3 regions of the Bradyrhizobium sp. NBAIM01 genome follow, and region 2 is predicted to be linked to each of the others. Evidence: predicted binding sites of a transcription regulator. Region 2 holds the regulator's gene; each other region holds the start of a gene.
The links. Region 2 encodes HrcA, which represses chaperone genes, less so after heat shock. Its sites were predicted from a motif close to GTTAGCACTCNCNNNNNGNGAGTGCTAAC; they were not measured.
Positions count from the first base shown of each region.

Region 1: the regulator HrcA is predicted to act here: its motif matches at 2,795-2,823, upstream of I6F31_RS23445 (co-chaperone GroES).
Region 3: the regulator HrcA is predicted to act here: its motif matches at 6,355-6,383, upstream of I6F31_RS13725 (co-chaperone GroES).

Region 1 covers NZ_JADYVU010000007.1:244,879-252,518, reverse strand. The annotation lists gene I6F31_RS23460 (L,D-transpeptidase) at 1-743, opposite strand, end outside; gene I6F31_RS23455 (protein phosphatase CheZ) at 1,060-1,845, shown strand; gene I6F31_RS23450 (hypothetical protein) at 2,078-2,599, opposite strand; gene I6F31_RS23445 (co-chaperone GroES) at 2,913-3,209, shown strand; gene groL (chaperonin GroEL) at 3,328-4,959, shown strand; gene I6F31_RS23435 (hypothetical protein) at 5,157-6,362, shown strand; gene I6F31_RS23430 (META domain-containing protein) at 6,488-6,886, opposite strand; gene I6F31_RS23425 (ABC transporter ATP-binding protein/permease) at 7,274-7,640, shown strand, end outside.
Region 2 covers NZ_JADYVU010000011.1:154,039-161,678, reverse strand. The annotation lists gene pncA (bifunctional nicotinamidase/pyrazinamidase) at 1-106, shown strand, start outside; gene grpE (nucleotide exchange factor GrpE) at 259-876, opposite strand; gene hrcA (heat-inducible transcriptional repressor HrcA) at 971-2,059, opposite strand; gene rph (ribonuclease PH) at 2,228-2,941, shown strand; gene rdgB (RdgB/HAM1 family non-canonical purine NTP pyrophosphatase) at 2,953-3,588, shown strand; gene hemW (radical SAM family heme chaperone HemW) at 3,575-4,732, shown strand; gene I6F31_RS28500 (penicillin-binding protein activator) at 4,833-6,065, opposite strand; gene rsmI (16S rRNA (cytidine(1402)-2'-O)-methyltransferase) at 6,420-7,370, shown strand; gene I6F31_RS28490 (YraN family protein) at 7,357-7,640, shown strand, end outside.
Region 3 covers NZ_JADYVU010000003.1:602,900-610,539, forward strand. The annotation lists gene I6F31_RS13685 (LysR family transcriptional regulator) at 1-534, shown strand, start outside; gene I6F31_RS13690 (GIY-YIG nuclease family protein) at 675-962, shown strand; tRNA gene I6F31_RS13695 (tRNA-Phe) at 1,168-1,237, shown strand; tRNA gene I6F31_RS13700 (tRNA-Lys) at 1,242-1,307, shown strand; gene I6F31_RS13705 (slipin family protein) at 1,646-2,809, shown strand; gene lepB (signal peptidase I) at 2,970-3,713, shown strand; gene I6F31_RS13715 (GIY-YIG nuclease family protein) at 3,783-4,070, shown strand; gene groL (chaperonin GroEL) at 4,309-5,949, opposite strand; gene I6F31_RS13725 (co-chaperone GroES) at 5,997-6,311, opposite strand; gene I6F31_RS13730 (usg protein) at 6,691-6,978, shown strand; gene I6F31_RS13735 (glycosyltransferase family 41 protein) at 7,112-7,640, opposite strand, start outside.

The sequences.
Region 1 (7,640 bases), on a different contig from region 2:
ACGTTGGTGCCGATGGTCCAGGGCTCGTTGGAGCCGTGGATGCGATAGAGCGTCGATCCCAGATACATCGCACGGGCACCGAGCGGATTTTCCGGGCCGCCTTCCATGTGCCTGGGCAGATCGGGCCGGCGCGCGAGCATTTCCGCCGGCGGCGTCCAGTCCGGCCATTCGCGCTTGGCGGTGATCGATTTCACGCCGGACCAGGTGAAACCGGGACGGCCGACGCCGATGCCGTAGCGCAATGCCCGGCCGTTGCCCTCGACGAGATAGAGGAACTTGTTCGGCGTATCGACCACGATCGTGCCGGGACTTTCCTTGCCGCTATAGTCAACGAGTTGTTTCTCGAATTTCGGATCCAACGGACGCTGCCGCGGATCGATCGCCTCCTGCTGCAGAGACGCGCCCTGCTGATATCCGCCTAGTTGATACCCACCTTGCATCTGCGGCTCGCCCATCGGCGGCAGGCGCCGCTGGTCGTAATAGCCCGGCTGCTGCTGATACACCGGCCGCTCCGGCGCGTAGGCCGGGCCGCGGCCGGGGCCATCGCCGAACAGGAATTCGATGAAGCCGCCGCCCATGTTGGAATGGGACGCCACGCGCACCGGCGCCGGCGGCACGCGCGGCTGGTACAGCACCGCGGGCGGATCGTTCGGCACACTGTTGTCGAAGGCGCCCGCGTCGTTCGCGCCGGCCATGAAGGTGCAAGCGCTGCCGAGCAGCGCGACAGACATTTTCTTGAACATCGACGTACTCTGTACTGTTTCGTCTAGATCACATGCGTCGTGGAGAGCCGGTGGCTGATCCGCGCTCTTCGACGTGGTCAATAAAAAGCAAAAGCCGTTTTGTTTGGTAAACGGACAGCGCGTTTGGATTCACCACGTCGCGAGCGCGCCTGCAATTTGGCGATCAGCGTTTATTTTCGATGAACGCCGCGCGGTGATGGTTAATCGCTTCTTTGCGCCGCGTCGCGCGCGGCCGATCAGCAGTTCCTGCTGTGAACTTCGTGTTAAATCGCTTCTGCCTACAAAGACGCGTGAGTGAGGTGGGGGGAGTATCCTGATGGCTGTTCACCGCAAGCGTTTTCGCGTCGAAGATATCGTCGGTGGCGAGATGCCCATTGTAGACGTAACTGAAGAGGCACTCCCGATGCATAGCGAGATCATGGCCGAGCTGCGCGCGATCCGCGCCCAGATGGCGAAGGGCATCGTCGCGGCCCCGCTGTCCGGCAGCGCTGCCATGGCGGCGATCGACGCCTCGACCGCGCACGAGCTTGCCGAAGCGCGCACCATGCTCGATACCTACCGGGCGCAGATCGAGCAGTGCGAGAAGCTGAAGGTCGAGCTCGACCTCATCCACGACGCCATCGACCGCACCAAGCGCGAGATCGCGACGCTGCACGGCAAGAGCTTCGACGGCGGCGAGATGGCCAAGGTCAACGGCGAGCTCGGCGCGGTGGTCGGCGGCACCGAGCAGGCGACCCAGCAGATCCTCGAAGCCGCGGAATCGATCGACCAGGCCGCCAGCGCGATGTCGAAGGTGGACTCGATCGATCAGCAGAAGCGCCTTGCCGACGACATCCAGGAACGCGTCATCTCGATCTTCGAAGCCTGCAACTTCCAGGACCTGACCGGCCAGCGCATCAGCAAGGTCATGGGCACGATGAAGTTCATCGAGCAGCACATCAACGCGATGATGGAGATCTGGGGCGGCGTCGACGCGATCAAGTCCCATGTGCCCGCGCAGGTCGACAACCGCAGCGAGGACGAGAAGCTCCTCAACGGCCCCAAGCTCGCCGGCGACGTCGGCCACGCCTCGCAGGACGACATCGACGCGCTGTTCGACTGAGCGGCGACGACATAGGAATAACAAAACGCCGGCCTTGGGCCGGCGTTTTTGTTTGGCCGGTGCAGATCGTGAACTCTTCTTCCCTTCTCCCCTTGTGGGAGAAGGTGGCGCGAAGCGCCGGATGAGGGGTTCTCTCGACTCGCAAGACCGTTCGTGAGGAGATAGACCCCTCACCCGTCTCGCCGTTACGCGGCGAGCCACCTCTCCCACAAGGGGAGAGGGTAAGAGACCGTCACGCCCTCGGCGCGCAGCGGACGTAGACCATGTTGCCGTAGCGGGTGCCAGCGTCCTTGTCGATGAAGCGGGTGATCATGACGCGACCGTCGAAGGAGACGATTTCGCGGTCCTGGTCGCCGGGGGTCGGGCCGGCCGGCCCGATGTAGTTCTTGCCGCTCGGCGAGCCCTTCAGCCGCAGCTCCTGCGGCGTCGCCTGGTCGGCGAGATGCATGATCACGCCACCGGAGGAACCGGCGGTGATCACGTAGGGGTTCCTGCATTGCTCACGCGCCATCTTCTCGGTGCGGGCGCGATCGGCCGGGTTCTGGAACGAGGCGAGGCCCCAGCGGCCGACGATCTCGTCGGCGCGGATGCTGGCGGGCATTTCCGGAGCGACGCCAGGTTCGGCTTCGGGCGGCGGCGGGGACGACGTGAGGGACGGCAGGTTAAAGCCGCCGCCGCAGGCGCCCAGCAGCAGCGCCAGACAAGAGGCGGCCGCCAGATTGGCAACCGTGCGCGCGTGAGCCGAACTGATCATGGCATTCCCCCGAACAAGACCATGGCCGCACCCCTCCCGCAGCCAAGCGCAAAACCGCTGCCGCAGCAATGACGTCGTTCTTTACGGCGACGCCCCGAGCGAGTTTCCAATGCCACCATCCTATATCCGCCTCAACAATCGCTTAACCACCTTTGCTTGACAGGATCGCGGCCAAGCCATATTTCCGGACCCACTATTAGCACTCGGAAAGCCCGATTGCTAAGCGCGCCGTTCGATCCTCGACGAGAGGGGGACGGAAGCGCCGCCCCACCGACCCCACTACTTCCGAAGCGAGCCTCCAAAGGGAAACGTCATGGCTAAATCCAAATTTCGTCCGCTGCATGACCGTGTCGTGGTCAAACGTATCGACGCCGAGGAAAAGACCAAGGGCGGCATCATCATTCCGGACACGGCCAAGGAAAAGCCTTCCCAGGGCGAGATCGTCGCCGTCGGCCCCGGCGGCCGCGACGAGACCGGCAAGCTGATCCCGATCGACCTCAAGGTCGGCGACCGCGTGCTGTTCGGCAAGTGGTCGGGCACCGAGGTCAAGATCGACAACGAAGAGCTCCTGATCATGAAGGAGTCGGACATCATGGGCGTGCTGGCCTAAGGCCGTCCGCCTGAACAGCCGCTGAATGTCATGCCCGGATCCAGGCGATCCGGGCATCCATCGTTCCGCCGCACGGCACAAGACAACACACATCACATAACACGAGGGATTGCAGACCATGGCTGCCAAAGACGTCAAGTTTTCCGGAGACGCGCGCGATCGCATGCTGCGCGGCGTCGACGTTCTCGCCAACGCCGTCAAGGTGACGCTCGGCCCGAAGGGCCGCAACGTCGTCATCGAGAAGAGCTTCGGCGCCCCCCGCATCACCAAGGACGGCGTCACGGTCGCCAAGGAGATCGAGCTCGAGGACAAGTTCGAGAACATGGGCGCCCAGATGGTGCGTGAGGTCGCCTCCAAGACCAACGACCTCGCCGGCGACGGCACCACCACCGCGACCGTGCTGGCCCAGGCCATCGTGCGCGAAGGCGCCAAGGCGGTCGCCGCCGGCATGAACCCGATGGATCTCAAGCGCGGCATCGACACCGCGGTTGCCGCCGTCATCAAGGACATCGAGAAGCGCGCCAAGCCGGTCGCCGCCTCCTCCGAGGTCGCCCAGGTCGGCACCATCTCGGCCAACGGCGATGCCGCCATCGGCAAGATGATCGCCCAGGCGATGCAGAAGGTCGGCAACGAGGGCGTCATCACCGTCGAGGAGAACAAGTCGCTCGAGACCGAGGTTGATATCGTCGAGGGCATGAAGTTCGACCGCGGCTATCTCAGCCCCTACTTCGTCACCAATGCCGAGAAGATGACCGCCGAGCTCGAGGACGCCTACATCCTCCTGCACGAGAAGAAGCTCTCGGGCCTGCAGGCCATGCTGCCGGTGCTGGAAGCCGTGGTGCAGTCGGGCAAGCCGCTCGTCATCATCGCCGAGGACGTCGAGGGCGAGGCGCTGGCCACCCTGGTCGTCAACCGGCTCCGCGGCGGCCTCAAGGTCGCGGCCGTCAAGGCGCCGGGCTTCGGTGACCGCCGCAAGGCCATGCTGGAGGACATCGCGATCCTGACCGGCGGCCAGCTGATCTCCGAGGAGCTCGGCATCAAGCTCGAGAACGTCACGGTGAAGATGCTCGGCCGCGCCAAGAAGGTGGTGATCGACAAGGAGAACACCACGATCGTCAACGGCGCCGGCAAGAAGCCCGACATCGAGGCCCGCGTCGGCCAGATCAAGGCGCAGATCGAGGAGACCACCTCGGACTACGACCGCGAGAAGCTCCAGGAGCGCCTCGCCAAGCTCGCCGGCGGCGTCGCGGTGATCCGCGTCGGCGGCGCCACCGAGATCGAGGTCAAGGAGAAGAAGGACCGCGTCGAGGACGCGCTCAACGCCACCCGCGCCGCGGTTCAGGAAGGCATCGTCCCGGGCGGCGGCGTCGCGCTGCTCCGCGCCAAGAAGGCGGTCGGCCGTCTCACCAACGCCAATGATGACGTCCAGGCCGGCATCAACATCGTGCTGAAGGCGCTGGAAGCCCCGATCCGCCAGATCTCCGAGAACGCCGGCGTGGAAGGCTCGATCGTGGTCGGCAAGATCCTGGAGAACAAGTCCGAGACCTTCGGCTTCGACGCCCAGAACGAGGACTATGTCGACATGGTCGAGAAGGGCATCATCGATCCCGCCAAGGTGGTGCGCACCGCGCTGCAGGACGCCTCTTCCGTGGCCGGCCTCTTGGTGACCACCGAGGCCATGGTCGCCGAGATGCCGAAGAAGGAAGCTCCGCCCGCGATGCCCCCCGGCGGCGGCATGGGCGGCTTCTAAGCCTCCCGTTCCGTGACAGAGTTGCGAAGGCCGCCTCCGGGCGGCCTTCTTTTTTGCCGACCCTGCCCGTTTCGCTTTCCGATTCAACCAGCGGCCAAAACCCACTACGGTGGCGCGCCGATTCTGATTGTTCGGGCATGATCCTAGAGACCGCTTCACGCTTTCCGGATCATGGCCGTTGCGCGAGGATGTCATCGATGCGTGCGCTTCTGGTTTGCTCCACGGCCGTTCTGGCCCTGCTCGCTGTTCCACCGCAGGCCTCCGCCCAGATGAAGCTGTCGCCGAAGGCGACCGCGCCGGGGGGAACCGAGACGCGCTATTTCACCGCGATGGACGGGCTGATGGACGGCAATGCCGACGTGATCCTGAAGGAGACGCGCCAGGGCAAGACGCTGAGCGCGGCGGTGCTCGACGTCTGCTACCCCATCGCGAAGAACTCCGACCGCAAGGACCGCTTCGTCGTCAACCTCCAGGTCGCCGGCCAGACGCTGACCGGAACGACGCAGAGCATCAGTGAGAAGTCGCCGGTCAGCGTCAAGCTGACGCGCAAGCAGTCCGGCGACATGTTCGAATTCCGCGGCCAGATCGCGGTCGGCCAGGCGGTGACCGAAGTGACCTCGCCGGACAATTCCGATCTCAGCGAAAAGGAATTCCTGGACAGTCAGGCCTCCGACGACGGCATCACGCCGCAGCCGAAGGATTTCACCGACGTCTCGCCGGAAGCGATCGCGGTCAAGGTCAAGCTCGACGCCGCGACCGACTTCCTGAAGAGCCTGAAGGGCCAGGAGGTCGAGGTGACGCTGGCGAGCCTCAATGTCGGCTGCGACGCGCTGCGCGCGGGCGAGCAGACCATCACCATGTCGGTCGATCCCGAGCGCGCCGGCGCGCTGCTGGCGAAGTTCAAGGCAATGCCGGGCGTCACCGCCGCAGGCTGGACCGCGGGCATGACCGAGATGGACCGCACCATCCGCTTCCCTGCGGCCGACTGGCGCGAGGGCGACAAGATCAACAAGGGCAAGCTTGCAACGGCGGTGGCGAGCGTGCTGAGCAGGACGCTCGCGGCAAAGCCGGTCACGCAAAACTTCAACCCGGCCACCGGCAGGCTCAAGCTGGTGTTCAAGCGGCCGAACCAGGACTTCCCGGCGCTCGAGCTCACCGACACGATCGAGGTTGCAGGCCTGGTCTCGCCCGACAAGCCGGGCACCACCGACAAGCTCATGCTCTGGATCGGCAGCCCGGCGACCACGACGGCCGACGAGGGCAGCGGTGCCAGGCTCAATCTGTCCGACGATGCCAGCCTCGACGAAGAAGGCGATCTGCCCGACGACAACGGCTCGATCGAGGCGCTCGTCAAGGAGCTGAAGGGCCAGCGCTGGGACGCCGACAAGTCGGTGTGGAAGTAGGCTGAGACAGCCACCGCTGTCATCGCCCGGCTTGACCGGGCGATCCAGTACTCCGAGACAGCAGCGATGGAATCGATAGGCTGCGGCGTACTGGATTCCCCGCCTTCGCGGGGAATGACAGAGGCCTAATTCCCCGTCGTCCTGAAGCGCAGCGGCTTCGGGCCGATCAGCGTCAGCACGTCGCCCTGGCGCTTCCAGGTCTCGACGCTGCCGAGGGCTGCGACGAGCTCGTCGTCGGCCTGCGCTCTCGCCGGCGGACAGTTGCGGTTCTGGATCTGGCCGGGCACGAAGATCACGGTGTTGCCGGCGACCGAGAACTGGCCCTTGCCGCCCTTGCACCAGAGCTCCAGCACGACCTCGCCATTGTCGCCGATCTCGATGTTGGGAATCCGCTTCGAGCCTGCCTGCGGCAACGCCTCCAGCGTCATCTCGGTGCCGAACGGAAACCCCTCCTGAGCACGCGCGAGTGTGGACATCGCGAACATTGCAACCGCCGCACACACCAATCGCTGGAACGAAACCATGAGACCTCTCGACCGACCTGACTTGCCGCACCTTCTATGAGACGGCGGGGGCGTTGAGAAGGTTCGCGCATGGTCGATGCAGGCGCACCGGCATGGCGAAGCCCGGGGCGCCTTCGAAGACCACGCCGAACGAGAAAGCGATCGGCAGCCAGTTGCAGCCGCGGCGCGAAGTTCTCGCGCATCCGGCGGTTCCCGTCCGCTCACAAGGTCGCGAAATCCCGGAGCACCCTGCCCCGCACCGGCGGGCACCATGCTAGGGTTGCTGGCTGCGACAATCCAACGCAAATTGCAGAACTTGCGACTTTCGTCTAAGCGCGCCCATTTCCGCCATCGCCTCAGCTATTTGGCTCTGGGCATCGTGCACATCCCCTGAGGAGATCCAGCTCTGTGAACAACATCCGCGCCACGCTCGCGATCGTCTGGCGAATCGCCATCCCTTATTTCCGATCAGAGGACAAATGGGCCGGCCGCGGCCTGCTCGGGGCGGTGATCGTGATCGAACTGCTGCTGGTCGCCATCGATGTGCTCGTGAACCAATGGTACAGCCGCTTCTACAACTATCTCCAGGAGCGCGACTGGAACGGCTTCGTCTGGGAGCTGGGCGTCTTCACATTGCTCGCGAGCGCCAGCGTCGCGCTTTCCGTCTACCAGCTCTATCTCAATCAGTGGCTCCAGATTCGCTGGCGGCAATGGCTGACGCGTCACTATCTGGCCGAATGGCTGAATAGCGCGACCCACTATCGGATGCAGCTCA
Region 2 (7,640 bases):
CTGCCGCGGCATCGACACGCAGGGCTCGCTCGCCAAGGCCTGGGCCGACATGGCCAAGGCGGGCGTGAAGCGGATTCAGTCTGCGGATATCGCGGTGAGCGCGTAGGCGGCGCGCTATCCTTCCGTCATTCCGGGGCGCGCTTCAGCGCGAGCTATGGTGCGCAATTTGCGCACCTGAGAATCCATTGTGCGGTTGTCTCTGCTGTTCAATGGATTCCGGGTTCTCGACTTCGTCGAGCCCCGGAATGACGCCAACACTCAGTTCGCCGCGCTGCTCGATTCGTTGTTGTTCGCCGCGGGCGCAGTCTTCGCGCCGCCCTTGGCGACGCCGACCAGCGCCGGGCGCAGCACGCGGTCACCGATGGTGTAGCCGGCCTGCATGATCTGCACCACGGTGCCCGACGGCACCGACGCGTCAGGCACTTCGTACATTGCCTGGTGGAAGTTCGGGTCGAACTTCTGGCCCTGAGGATCGAGCTTCTTCACGCCGTGTTTTTCCAGCGCGTTGAGCAGCGCGCGCTCCGTGAGCTCGACGCCCTCGATCAACGAGACCAGGCCGGGATCGGCCGCAGCACGCGCCTCCGCCGGAACGGCATCGAGTGCGCGCTGGAGATTGTCGGCGATGTCGAGCACGTCGCGCGCGAAGCCGGTGATGCCGTAGAGGCGGGCGTCGGCGACTTCCTTTGCGGTGCGCTTGCGCAAATTCTCCATCTCGGCCAGCGTCCGCAGCATGCGGTCGCGCGCTTCAGCCGCTTCCTTTTGCAGGGTTTCGACCGAACCCGGCTCGGGATCGTCGGGCATGATGTAGGGTTTCGACACCACGGGCTCGCCGGTCGCTGCAGTCGTGTCTTGGGGTTGCCGGTCTTGCTCGGTCATCGGCTCTGATCTCGAACTCGTTTCAGGGATGTTTGCCCGGATATCGTGCTTAAGCCCGCGAAAATCAAGCGCCCGTGATCTGCAGAAAGGCCGGTCAGCCCCCCAACAGGCGGCTGACGATGCGGGCGGCGTAGTCCACGGTCGGGATCACGCGGGCATAATTCAGCCGCGTCGGGCCGATCACGCCGAGAACGCCGACGATGTGGCCGGCGGCATCCCGATAGGGCGAGATGATGGTGGAGGACCCCGACAGCGAGAACAGCTTGTTCTCACTGCCGATGAAGATGCGCACGCCTTCGGCGGTCTCGGCCCGGCCGAGCAGATCGATCACGCCGCGCTTGGTCTCGAGGTCGTCGAACAACAGGCGAACCCGCTCCAGATCCTCCAGCGCGTGCAGATCTTCGAGCAGATTGGCGTGGCCGCGGACGATGAGCTGACGGTCCTCGCTCTCGCCGCCGGACCAGCTGGCAATGCCGGCCGAGATCACTTTCTGTGTCAGCTGATCGAGCTCGGCACGGGCCTCGCCGAGTGCGGTCTCGAGCTCGAGCCGCGCTTCGGCCAAGGTCCGGCCGCGGATCCGCGCATTGAGGAAATTGCCGGCCTCTGTCAGCGCCGAAGAGGGAACTCCGGGCGGCAGCGTCAACACGCGGTTTTCAACCTGGCCGTCTTCGCCGACCAGGATCACCAGCGCTTTTTCCGGTTCCAGGCGGACGAATTCGATGTGCTTCAGCCGCGCATTGGATTTCGGCGTCAGCACGACGGCGGCGGCCCGGGTCAGGCCGGAGAGCCGCATCAAGGCCTGGTCCAGCGCCGCCTCGACCGATTGCGCCTCGCCGACGGACGAGAGCTGGCTCTGGATCGCCTGCCGCTCGGCCTCGTTGAGGTCGCCGACCTGCATCAGGGCATCGACGAAGAAGCGCAGGCCCAGTTCCGTCGGCAGCCGGCCGGCGGAGGTGTGCGGGGCATAGATCAGGCCGAGCTGTTCCAGATCGGCCATGACGTTGCGCACAGATGCCGGCGACAGCGGCATCGCAATCAGGCGGGAAATGTTGCGCGAGCCGACCGGCTCACCGGTCGCGAGATAGCTTTCGACAATTTGACGAAAGATGTCGCGGGAACGCTCGTTGAGCTGGGCAAGGCCTGCGCGCGGCGCGATCAGATGGATCGGATCGTGATGGGCCACAGACGGTAACTCCTCTCGGATCCTTATAATTTGTCCATCCGGGCCGCGTCTGACAAGCGTGGCGTTTGCAGGCCGACGGTCAGGGGGTGAATAAGCCCTTGCCGCCCACCCCCGCCCCACCTACAAGCACCGCGAACAGCCTATTCCCGTGAGTTTTGGAGATTTCCCATGCGGCCAAGCCGCCGTGCGCCCGACGAATTGCGCCCCGTGACGCTGGAGCGCGGCGTGGTCAAATATGCGGAAGGCTCGTGCCTCGTTAAATTCGGCGACACCCATGTGCTGGTCACCGCCACACTGGAGGATCGCCTGCCGCCGTGGCTGAAGGGGCAGGGCCGCGGCTGGGTCACCGCCGAATACGGCATGCTGCCGCGCGCGACCTCCGAACGCACCCGCCGCGAGGCCTCCGCCGGCAAGCAGAGCGGCCGCACCGTCGAGATCCAGCGCCTGATCGGCCGCTCGCTTCGCACCATCGTCGATCTCGAAGCTCTTGGCGAGCGCCAGATCACGGTCGATTGCGACGTGCTCCAGGCCGACGGCGGCACGCGCACGGCCTCGATCACTGGCGCCTGGGTCGCGCTTGCCGATTGCCTCAACTGGATGAAGGCGCGCAACATGGTGAAGGCCAACGTGATGCGCGACAACGTCGCCGCGATCTCCTGCGGCATCTACAACGGCACGCCGGTGCTCGATCTCGACTATGCCGAGGATTCGGAAGCCGAGACCGACGCCAATTTCGTCATGACCGGCGATGGCCGCATCATCGAGGTGCAGGGCACCGCGGAACGCGAGCCGTTCACGCAGGACGAGTTCCTGAAACTGATCGCCCTGGCGCAGAAGGGCATTGCGCGTCTGGTGGACTTGCAGAAACTGGCCGTGGCGTAGTCAATAGGCCCATGCACCGCCGAATCACCGACAAGCTCGTCATCGCCACCCACAATCCCGGCAAGCTCGCCGAGATGAGGGAGCTGCTCGCGCCGTACGGGATCGAGGCGGTGTCGGCCGGCGAGCTCGGCCTAGACGAGCCCGAGGAAACCGGCAACGATTTCCGCAGCAACGCCGCGATCAAGGCGATCGCCGCGGCGGAGGCGACCAAGCTGCCCTCCTTCGCCGACGATTCCGGCATCGTGGTCGATGCGCTCGATGGCGCGCCGGGAATCTACAGCGCGCGCTGGGCCGGCCCGACCAAGGATTTCAACGCGGCGATGGCGCAGATCGAGCGCCTGCTGCAGGAGCGCGGCGCCACCACGCCGGACAAGCGCAAGGCCCACTTCGTCTCCGCGCTTTGCGTGGCCTGGCCCGACGATCATCGCGAGGAGGTCGAGGCGCGCGTCGACGGCACGCTGATCTGGCCACCGCGCGGCACGGCCGGCTTCGGCTACGACCCGATGTTCCTGCCGGACGGGCACATCCGCACCTTCGGCGAGATGACCAGCATCGAGAAGCACGGCCTGCCGCCGCTTGGCCTCGGCCTGTCGCACCGCGCCCGCGCTTTTCGGAAACTGGCGGAGATCTGCCTTGAGCCGCGCTAACAAGGATGCGTTTGGCGTCTATGTGCACTGGCCGTTCTGCCTGTCGAAGTGCCCCTATTGCGACTTCAACAGCCATGTCCGCCATGCCGCGATCGACGAGACGCGCTTCGCCGCCGCCTTTGCGCGCGAGATCGCAACGACCGCCGAGCGCGCGCCCGGCCGCGAGGTCACCTCGATCTTCCTCGGCGGCGGTACGCCGTCACTGATGCAGCCCGCCACCGTCGGCGCGGTGTTAGACGCGATCGGCAAGCACTGGACCGTCGCAGGCGACGTCGAGGTGACGCTGGAAGCCAACCCGACCAGCGTCGAAGCCACGCGCTTTGCCGGTTATCGCATCGCCGGCGTCAACCGCGTCTCGCTCGGCGTGCAGGCGCTCGACGACGCCTCGCTCAAGGCGCTCGGCCGCATGCACAGCGCGCGCGAAGCGCTCGATGCCGTCGCCATCGCGCGCCGCGCGTTCGACCGCTATTCGTTCGACCTGATCTACGCCCGCCCCGACCAGACGCCGGCGATGTGGGCGGGCGAGCTGCGGCACGCCATCGATGAAGCGGCCGAGCATCTGTCGCTCTATCAATTGACGATCGAGGAAGGCACGCCCTTCTTCGGCCTGCACCAGGCCGGCAAGCTGAAGACGCCGGACGAAGCGGTCGCCCGCGCGCTCTACGACGTCACGCAGGAGACCTGCGACAAGCTCGGGCTGCCCGCCTACGAGATCTCCAATCACGCGCGGCGCGGCGCCGAATGCCGGCACAATCTGGTGTACTGGCGCGGCGAGGAATATGCCGGCATCGGCCCGGGCGCACATGGCCGTCTCGACATCGACGGCGTGCGCCACGCCACCGCCACCGAGAAGCGTCCCGAGGCCTGGCTGATGCGGGTCGAGACCAACGGCGACGGTGTCGTCAGCGACGAGCTCCTCAACAGCGAGGAGCGCGCCGACGAATTCCTGCTGATGGGTTTGCGTCTCGCCGAAGGCATCGATCCCGAGCGCTACAAGGCCCTCGCCGGCCGCCCGCTCGACCCCCGCCGCATCGCGCTCTTGCGCGAGGAAGGCGCGATCACCGTGGATGCGACGGGACGGCTGCGCGTGACCAGCAGCGGTTTTCCGGTGCTGGATGCCGTGGTCGCGGATTTGGCGGCTTAGCGGATCTCGTAGCCCGGATGGAGCGTAGCGCAATCCGGGACGGTCTCACCGCGTGGACAGAACCCGGATTGCGCTGCGCTCCATCCGGGCTACGAAACCATTACGCCCCAAAGCTCTTCGGCGAGCCCGCCACCGCAACGCCGCCGCCTTGCGTCACCTTCATCACGGCAAGTCCGCGTTCATTCGTGCCATCAGCACGGAAGCGGAACAGGCCGTCGATGCCGGCGAAGCCTGAGGGGTTGGTGAGCACGTCGGAGGAGAAGCGCTGGCCGCCTTGCGTGCGCGCCAGCGCGGCAACGAGCGCGACCGCGTCATAGGAAAGGGTCGCGGTGCGGATCGGCTCGGCGCCGTATTTCGTGCGGTAGCGGCCGGAGAAGGCGCGGAAGCCGGCCGGATCGGGCGCGGCGTAAAGGCCGCCCTGCAGCGCGGCGCTGGCATAGACGCGCGGATTGTCCCACAGGCCGGTGCCGAGCAGCTGGATGTTGCGCAGGTTCGCGCCCGCGGCCGTCATCGCATCCGCCACTGACACGACGGCATCGCCGTCATCGGCAATGAATAGCGCGTCCGCACTGCCGAGCTGCTGCGCCACGGTGCGCGCGGGCGTGGCGCGATCGGCACCGTATTTCTCGAACGCAACGATGCGCCCGCCGCGCCGCGGCACCGCCGCCTTCACCGCGGCCTCGACGACATTGCCATAGGCGTTGTCGGGCACCAGCACCGCGACGGAGCGCTTTCCGATGCCGGCGGAATATTCGACGATGCGGTTGACGTCGGACTCCGGCAGGAACGAGAGCAGATAGACGCCGCGTCCGGCGATGCTGGAATCGGTCGAGAAGGCGATGACGGAAATGCCGCGCGTGCGCGCGACCTGCGCCACCGCCGGCACCGATTGCGCGAACAGCGGCCCGAGGATGATCTCGGCACCCTCGTCGACCGCCTGCTGCGCGCCGGCCTGCGCGCCTTGCGGGCTGCCATTGTCGTCCTTGATCAGGAGCTGGATGTTCGGGTTCTGGAACTCGGCCAGCGCCATCTCGGCGGCGTTGCGCATCGATTGCGCGGCGAGCCCGGCATTGCCGGCCGCGGAGAGCGGCAGGATCAGGCCGACCTTCACGCCGCCGGTGCCGGCGGTCGTCGCCTGCTGCTGCGGTCCTGCCGGCTGGGCCGGCGGCGCGGAGCTCGAGAACGGGTTGGAGAACTGGCTGAGGCTTTGCTGCACGCCGGCGCAGGCCGACAGCACGGGCGCGCCGAGCAACAGGCCGAGCGCAGTCCGCCGGGTCGCCCCTGGCGATGGGGATCCCGGAAGGTGAGACTTTGGATGACGCGGGCCGACCATGGCAGCTTCTCTTCCGACCCGCCGTCGCCGGCTGATCACGACATTGCTTTCCGCGACGGGGGGCCGCGGATTCAGGCAGTGTGTCGGCAAATAGTTAACCAAAACAAAAGGATAACAACCGCTTAACGCGGCCGCAATCCCGTCCCGGCAGCTCTTCGCCGTCACTCATTCACTCATCAAGGCGGCGTTTCCGTCGCGAATATGGCGCGAGGGCCCCTCCTGCCTCCCGGCGCGATCTCGACCGATCACATTCCCGTCCGTTCCTCGCCCCTCACCTGGATACGATCTTTGGGCACGATCTTTTTCGGCGAGCCGGTTCCCAGCCTTAGCGATCGTGCCTAAGTTGGCTCCATTATGCGTGCAAAGCCGGCCCCGATAAATACGCCTGAAGCTCAAGACGCCGCCTCGCGCGGTTTCTCCATCGATGCCCATCGGCTCGCGGCGCCGAAGGCCGCGCCGGGCCTCCATCTGGTCGCGACCCCGATCGGCAATCTCGGCGACATCACCCTGCGGGCGCTGCAGACGCTCGCCGGCGTCGACGTCATCGCCTGTGAGGACACCCGCATCACGCGCCGCCTGACCGAGCGCTATGCGATCACGGCCCAGCTCAAGCCATATCACGAGCACAATGCGGAGGCCGCGCGTCCCAAAATCCTCGAAGCCCTCGGGCAAAGCGGCTCGGTCGCGCTGGTGTCGGACGCCGGCACGCCGCTGATCTCCGATCCCGGCTTCAAGCTGGTGCGCGAGGTCTGCGCCGCCGGCCATGCGGTGTATGCGCTGCCCGGCCCGTCCTCGGTGCTGGCCGCGCTGTCGGTCGCCGCGCTGCCGACCGACCGCTTCTTCTTCGAAGGCTTCTTGCCGGCGAAATCAGCCGCGCGGCGCAGCCGTCTCACCGAGCTCGCCCGCATTGACGCGACGCTGGTGATGTTCGAGTCAGGCAACCGCGTGCAGGATACGCTGGCCGATCTCGCCGAGATCATGGGGCCGCGCGAGGCCGCGATCTGCCGCGAGCTGACCAAGCTGCATGAGGAGATTTCGCGCGCAACGCTGAGCGAGCTGGCGCGCGAGGCTGCAACGCTGGAGACACGCGGCGAATTCGTGCTAGTGATCGCTCCGCCCGCGGCCGACGCCGAGGTTCTGACATCGGACGCGCTCGATAGTCTGTTGCGCGAGCAGCTTGCCGCGCACAGCGTCAAGGATGCCGTGGCGCACGCGGTCGCGTTGTCGGGCCGTCCGCGCCGCGAGGTCTATGCCCGCGCGCTCGAGCTCGCAAAGGACTCGCGGGGCAGCGATGGCGAAGACTGAGATTCCTGCGGAACCGAAGGTCGCGTCGCCCGAGCGCGTCGCGGCGTTCCAGACCGGTATTTCCGCGGAGAGCCGCGCCGCCGCCTACCTCATGGCCAAGGGCTACCGCATTCTCGCCAAACGTTACCGCACCCCGCATGGCGAGATCGACATCGTGGCGCGGCGCCGCAACCTGATCGCCTTCGTCGAGGTCAAGGCCCGCGCCACGCTGGACGAGGCCGCATTCGCCGTGACGCCGCGCCAGCAGCAGCGCATCATCGACGCCGCGCA
Region 3 (7,640 bases), on a different contig from region 2:
GAGCTGCTGGCGCCGCATGCGAGCAGCTTCCTGCGCGATCATCCGGGGCTGACGCTGCAATTCCTCACCGCGAGCGGCAACGTCAAGTTCTCGCGCTGGCAGGCCGATCTCGCCATCCGCCTGCGCAAGCCGGAGAAGGGCGACTTCACCATCTCCAAGCTCGGCGACGTGAGGCTGTACTTCTTCGAGCCCGCGGACCGCGGCGGCCGCGAGCCCGTTGCGTGCGTCTATCCGGACGAGCTCGACGCGATCCCGGAAGCGCAGTTCTTACGTGCGAAGCGGCTGACCAACATGCGCTGCGTCACCGACAATATCCGCATCATCCGCACCATGATCCAGTCGCATCTGGCCATCGGCGTGCTGCCCGAGCACAGCTGCGCACCCCTGCTCGCCGACCGCAGCCTGCGCGCCACCCTGCTGCCGAAGCGCCGCGACGTCTGGCTGCTCGTGCAGAACCACCTCAAGCGCGATCCCGCGACACGCGTGACGATCGCGTGGGTGAGGGCGTGCTTCCAGGACAGTGCGCGCGAGTGATGCTCTTCGCAGAGCAACGATCGCAATACTGCGACTACAGCTTTTGGTTGATCTGTTCTCCGCTTGATCCTAACATCCGCCCGTCATTCCGGGGCGGCGCGAAGCGCCGAGCCCGGAATCCATAGTCACAGGCCGATGGAATGGCGTACTACGTCTACATCCTGGCGAGTAGAAAATACGGCACGCTCTACATTGGCATAACGAGCGACCTCGTTCGGCGCGTCTACGAGCACAAGATCAAAATGGTCCCGGGATTCACCAAGCGATACGGAGTCGATAAGCTGGTCCTGTTCGAAGTTTTCGATGAGCCTGCAAGCGCGATTGCTCGAGAAAAAGAACTGAAGAAATGGCGGCGCGATTGGAAGACACGATTGATCGACGAACAGAATCCAAATTGGGATGATCTCTACAACGGAATCTCCAACTAAGGCCTGTGGTTATGGATTCCGGGCTCGGCGCTCCGCGCCGCCCCGGAATGACGAACCAAAAATCTTCTCATCCCCCCTTGCAACCCGAACGTGCCTGGTCTATTAGCGCCGTCCTTCGCTAGGCCATGGGTTCGGGCTCGCTGAGATCCCGACTGGCGCGGGCCGGGTCTTGCCGGTTTCGTGTTCCGCCGAATGAAGGAGAAACGCAGGACGTAGCTCATGGAGAGCGTCGGGTTGAACACCCGAAGGCATCGGTTCGATTCCGGTCTCTTGCACAAAGGATAGCTCAGTTTGGTAGAGCAGATGACTTTTACTCATCCTGTCGCGGGTTCGAATCCCGCTCCAGCGCTCCGTTTCAGCCTGAAACGCTGATACCTCTGACGAGGACCGGACGCGCGCTTCAGTCGCGGTCCGGCCGTTTTGCCGCAAGGCTTTCCGTCCGAACCTAGACACTGTGAGACCGGCTTTGCGCCGCGGGTAGATACCGCTTGCGCTGATGCCGGGTGGCTCCGCACGGCCGCGCGACAGGCGTCGCGCGATCGCGCGCGTGCGCCCGTCGTCATGCAAGCTCAAGCCCCGGCCCGCCGATTTCGCGGGAAGCGTCGTCCGCGTCCTCACGTCCTTTGCAGGTGTAACCCGCTATCCGGCCGCGCTCGGCCGGAGGCAACTGAAGGAGGCGTGCCATGACTTTGAACAAGACTTGGCATTTGCTGATGCTGAACGTGACGGTGAAGGATGGCGAGCGTGGTTTGCTGACGCGCAACGGGCAGCTCGTGCGCGTGCTCGCGCCCGGCAAGCATCGCCTGTTCGATCCCCTGCACGAGCTGAAGGCCGAGGTGCTCGACGTGGTCCGCAGCGAATTTCCTGCGGAGCGCTACGCAGTGCTGAAGGCCGCGCGGCCTGATCTTGCCGCCGAGCTGTTCGAGGCGGTCGAGACCAAGGCGGACGAGATCGCCATCGTCAGCCTCGACGGCCGGCCCGTGCATCTGATGACGCCTTGGCAGGTGCGCGTCTACTGGAAGGTCGCAACGCGCATCGATGTCGAGCGCATCGATGTGTCCAGCGACGTCAGGGTCGACGCGCGGCACCTCACCATGATCGAGCGTAGCCGCTCGACCGTCATGAGCGAGACTGTGGTCGAGAACCACGAAGCGGGCCTGCTCTATGTCGAGGGCCGGCTCGTGGAGCGGCTCGCGCCCGGCCGGCACGCCTTCTGGACCGTCGGCCGCAAGATCGAGGTGAAGCGCCTCGACCTGCGGCCCCAGGCGGTCGAGATCACCGCGCAGGAGATGCTGACCAAGGATCGCATCGCGCTGCGGGTGACGCTGACGGCGTTCCGCCGCATCGTCGATCCCGAGCGCACGGTGGCGACCGTGCCCGACGTGGATGCGTGGCTGTACCGCCTGGTGCAGTTCGCGATCCGCGAGGCGGTGGCGGGCCGGACGCTGGACGAGGTGCTGTCTGCGAAGGCGGCGCTGGATGCGGAGCTGCGCGACTATGTGCGTGCACGCGTCGGAGAGTCCGGCGTGGAGGTGACCGAGCTCGGCGTCAAGGACGTGATCCTGCCCGGCGAGATCCGGGAGCTGGTGAACAAGGTGGTGGAGGCGGAGCGAGTCGCGAAGGCGAACCTGATCCGCCGGCAGGAGGAGACCGCGGCGACGCGTTCGCTCCTGAACACTGCCCGCCTGATGGAGGAGAACCCCCTGCTGCTTCGGCTCAAGGAGCTGGAGTCGCTGGAGCGGCTGGTCGAGAAGGTCGGCCGCATCGACCTCCATGCCGGTGAAGGCCAGGGCCTCGATGCCCTCCTGACCCGGCTCGTGCGTCTGAAGGCGCCCGAGAGCGCATGAACCGAAGGGCCGCCCACGGGCGGCCCTTCACATTGGCGTTGCCGCCGTCTGCGATGAACGCGATCGGCGCGCGGCGCGACCAATTTGAGCTCGTCGGGGATTGAGCGCGCTCGCAGGTTGCGTCATCTTGGGACCGCAACGTCTTGATCAGGGAAGGCCCATGACCGTTCTTCAGGAATCGATCCGCCCCGCGGCACGATCCAGCGACTGGAAGGCGATCGTCGTCCTCATCCTCATGATCCCGGTGCTGTGGTCGCCGGTGATCCTGTTTCGCTTCGTCCTGTATCAGCCGTTCAACATTCCGTCCGGTTCGATGACACCGGCGCTGATGGTCGGCGACTACGTCTTCGCCGCGAAATACGCTTACGGGTATGGCCGCTATTCCCTCCCATTCGCGTCGTCCTGGATCTCGGGCCGCATCCTCGCCGCCGATCCCGAATACGGGGATATCGTGGTATTCCGGACGGCGAAGGACAGTTCTGCCGACTACGTCAAACGCGTCGTCGGCCTGCCCGGAGACCGCATCCAGATGCGGCAGGGCCGGCTCATCCTCAACGGCCGCCCGGTGACCCGCGTCGCCCTGGAGGCGACATTTGCCGGCGACGCCTGCGGTGTCGACGACCGCGCCGCCGTCAAGCGCTGGCGCGAGACGCTGCCGAGCGGCGCGTCCTATGTGACCTACGACTGCCTCGACAACGGCTATCTCGACAACACAGACGTCTTCACGGTGCCGCCGGGCCACATCTTCGTGCTCGGCGACAACCGCGACAATTCCACCGACAGCCGCATGTCGACATTCGGCTTCGTCCCGATGGACAATCTCATCGGCAAGGTGACGCGGATCTTCTGGTCGCTCGACGAAGACGGCGAGCCGCGCTTCGAGCGGATCGGGAAGGTGGAGTGAGGCTTGCTCCGTCATTCCGGGGCGGCGCGCTGCGCCGAGCCCGGAATCCATAATCACAGGCGGACGGGAATGGCCTACTATGTCTACATCCTTGCGAGCAAGAAACACGGCACGCTCTACATCGGCGTGACCAACGACCTGGTGCGCCGCGTGTATCAGCACAGAACGAAGACCGTCCCCGGCTTCACGAGCAAGTACGGCGTCGACAAGCTCGTCTTGTTCGAAATCTACGACGATGCCGTGAGCGCCATCGCCCGCGAGAAGGAGCTCAAGAAATGGCGACGTGACTGGAAGACGCGTCTCATCGAGGAGCAGAACCCAAATTGGGATGATCTCTATCCGGGGCTGACCAAATAAGGTTCATCCTGCACTCCTTGTCATTCCGGGGCGCGCCCCCTTGGGCGCGAGCCCGGAATCCATAATCACAGCCAGATGGAGTGGGCCCGCTATGCCCGTCGCCCGTGAGTTTCGTGGTTATGGATTCCGGGCTCGCGCCCAAGAGGGGCGCGCCCCGGAATGACGTGCTCCCCAAAAAAACAAAAACCCCGGCATCGCTGCCGGGGTTTCGCATTCGTATCGTGCCTGAGAGGCTGGATCAGAAGTCCATGCCGCCCATGCCGCCGCCCGGAGGCATCGCGGGGCCGGCGCCGCCCTTCTTGGGCAGCTCGGCGACCATGGCTTCCGTGGTGATCAGGAGCGCAGCCACGGAGGCAGCGTTCTGAATCGCGGTGCGGACCACCTTGGTCGGGTCGATGATGCCCTTCTTGACGAGGTCGGCATATTCGCCGGTCTGGGAGTCGAAGCCGTAATTGTAGGCCTTGTTCTCCAGGATCTTGCCGACGATCACCGAGCCGTCTTCACCGGCGTTGATCGCGATCTGGCGAGCGGGGGCCGACAGCGCCTTGCGCACGATCTCGACGCCGGTCTTCTGGTCGTCGTTCTTGGTGCGCAGACCCTTGAGCTGCTCGGAGGCACGGAGCAGGGCGACGCCGCCGCCCGGGACGATGCCTTCTTCCACGGCCGCGCGGGTCGCATGCATCGCGTCATCAACGCGATCCTTGCGCTCCTTCACCTCGACCTCGGTCGCGCCGCCGACGCGGATCACCGCGACGCCGCCCGCGAGCTTGGCGAGACGCTCCTGGAGCTTCTCACGGTCGTAGTCCGAGGTGGTCTCCTCGATCTGCGCCTTGATCTGCGCCACGCGCGCCTCGATGTCGGCCTTCTTGCCGGCGCCGTTGACGATCGTGGTGTTCTCCTTGTCGATCATCACCTTCTTGGCGCGACCGAGCATGTTGAGCGTGACGTTCTCGAGCTTGATGCCGAGGTCTTCCGAGATCGCCTGGCCGCCGGTCAGGATCGCGATGTCCTGCAGCATGGCCTTGCGGCGATCGCCGAAGCCCGGAGCCTTGACGGCCGCGACCTTGAGGCCGCCGCGCAGGCGGTTCACGACGAGGGTCGCAAGCGCTTCGCCTTCGACGTCCTCGGCGACGATGACCAGCGGCTTGCCGGTCTGCACCACGGCCTCGAGCAGCGGCAGCAGCTCGTTCAGCGAGGAGAGCTTCTTCTCGTTGATGAGGATGTAGGCATCGTCCATCTCAACGCGCATCTTGTCGGCGTTGGTGACGAAGTAGGGCGAGATGTAGCCGCGGTCGAACTGCATGCCCTCGACCACGTCGAGCTCGGTCTCGAGCGACTTGGCTTCCTCGACGGTGATGACGCCCTCGTTGCCGACCTTCTTCATGGCGTCGGCGAGGAACTTGCCGATTTCGGCATCGCCGTTGGCCGAGATGGTGCCGACCTGGGCGATCTCGTCGTTCGAGGTGACCTTCTTCGAGTTCTTCTCGAGGTCGGCCACGACGGCTTCGACCGCGAGGTCGATGCCGCGCTTGAGGTCCATCGGGTTCATGCCGGCGGCGACCGACTTGGCGCCTTCCTTCACGATCGCCTGGGCGAGCACGGTGGCGGTGGTGGTGCCGTCGCCGGCCGCGTCAGCGGACTTGGAGGCGACTTCGCGCACCATCTGCGCGCCCATGTTCTCGAACTTGTCGTCGAGCTCGATCTCCTTGGCGACGGTGACGCCGTCCTTGGTGATGCGGGGAGCGCCGAACGACTTGTCGAGCACGACGTTGCGGCCCTTCGGACCGAGCGTGACCTTCACCGCATTGGCGAGAACGTCGACGCCGCGCAGCATCTTGTCGCGCGCTTCAACCGAGAATTTGACTTCTTTGGCTGCCATCTGGAGTTTTCCTTAGGTGAGTTTGACTGGAGGGAGGAGAGGGGCTCTTAAGCCGCCTTCTTCTTGGACTCGGTGACTTCGAGAACGCCCATCACGTCGCTCTCCTTCATGATCAGCAGGTCCTGGCCGTCGATCTTGACCTCGGTGCCGGACCACTTGCCGAACAGCACGCGGTCGCCGACCTTCAGGTCGATCGGGATCAGCTTGCCAGCTTCGTCGCGGCCACCGGGACCAACGGCGACGACTTCGCCCTGGGAGGGCTTTTCCTTGGCAGTGTCGGGAATGATGATGCCGCCAGCGGTCTTCTCTTCTGCGTCGATGCGCTTGACCACGACGCGGTCGTGAAGCGGACGGAATTTCATGCAGTCCTCCTAAGCAATTGCACGTGTTGAGGATTTGGAGATTGTTAGCAGTCGTTGCCCGTGAGTGCTAGCACGGGCGAGCCTGAAATAGGACAGGAATTTTGCGGGGGCAAGGGTTTGTAGCAGAAAAATTAGCAGCCGAAAGCGCGGACTGCCAGAAACCCCTCGCCATCGTTAACCGGGCAGCCGTGACCGTATTAGCACGGAGTCGTCTCTGCTGCTAAAGCATTGAATTTCAACAGCTTGTTAAACTTTTGGGCTTGAGATGAGTTGTCAGTTTGCGTCACATTTCTCTCATGTGAGCGCATCGTTTCCGGGTGGCTCCCCGGGGCACGGACCAAGCCACTCGCCGAATGCGCTCCTGCAAAGGAGGTTTGGCATGGGACTGCGCGTTGGGGGCGTTTCCGAGGAATTCCGGAAACAGATGCTGGGCTACGGGCTGACGACGGCACAAATTCTCTATCGGATGCCGGATCATCCCTCGCTGCTCCAGACCTATGTCTGGCAGAACTACGACATGTTTCCGAAATTCCCCGCGCTGACCGATTTCCTGGCGTTCTGGCAGGAGAAGCTCGACGGTCCCCTCCATTCGGTGACGGTGGCCCATTCCAAGCTGATCAAGCCGGCCGAGCTCCGCGCCGTTGACGGCGTGTTCCGCCTGCATTGAGGCCGCAAGGGTGGATTAGCCTGCGGCGGCGCGACGCGCTGCCGCTGGCGTAATCCACCTCGTTTCTCTCCGCGTGCCGAAACAGAAACGGTGGATTACGCCTTCGGCTAATCCACCCTACGAGATCACGCAATCAGACGCCGCCGCTGCAATAACGCGTCCACATCGCCCGATAGGCCGCGTCCACCGCGCGTGCATATGAGACGGGGTTGCCCGCGGCCGCGGCGTTGATCGTTGCGGGCAGTTCGCGGCGCAATTTGTCGAGCTCGCCGGTCTCGGCCGCGCGGCTGGCCGCGATCTCGACATAGGCCCCCTCGCTATCGGCGACCCAGTCCGGCAGGCCAAGTGCGGTGAGGATGGCGCCGGCAGCGCGGCCGGGCAGGCTGTTGCCGAGCTTCGCCACCACGGGCACGCCCATCTGCAGGGCTTCCCATGTGCTGACGCCGCCGTTCTGCGGGAACGGATCGAGAGCAATATCGATGCGATTGAACGATGCCAGATGCTCGTCCCGCAAGGTGGCCCCGAGCAGATCGACGCGTTCGGCCGGCAATCGGCAAGCCGCAAATCGCGCCAGCAGCTTGTCCCGGACCAGTTGATCGTCGAGCGCAACATCCTTGATCAGGAGGCGCGAGCCCGGCACCCGCTCGAGGATCCTGGACCAG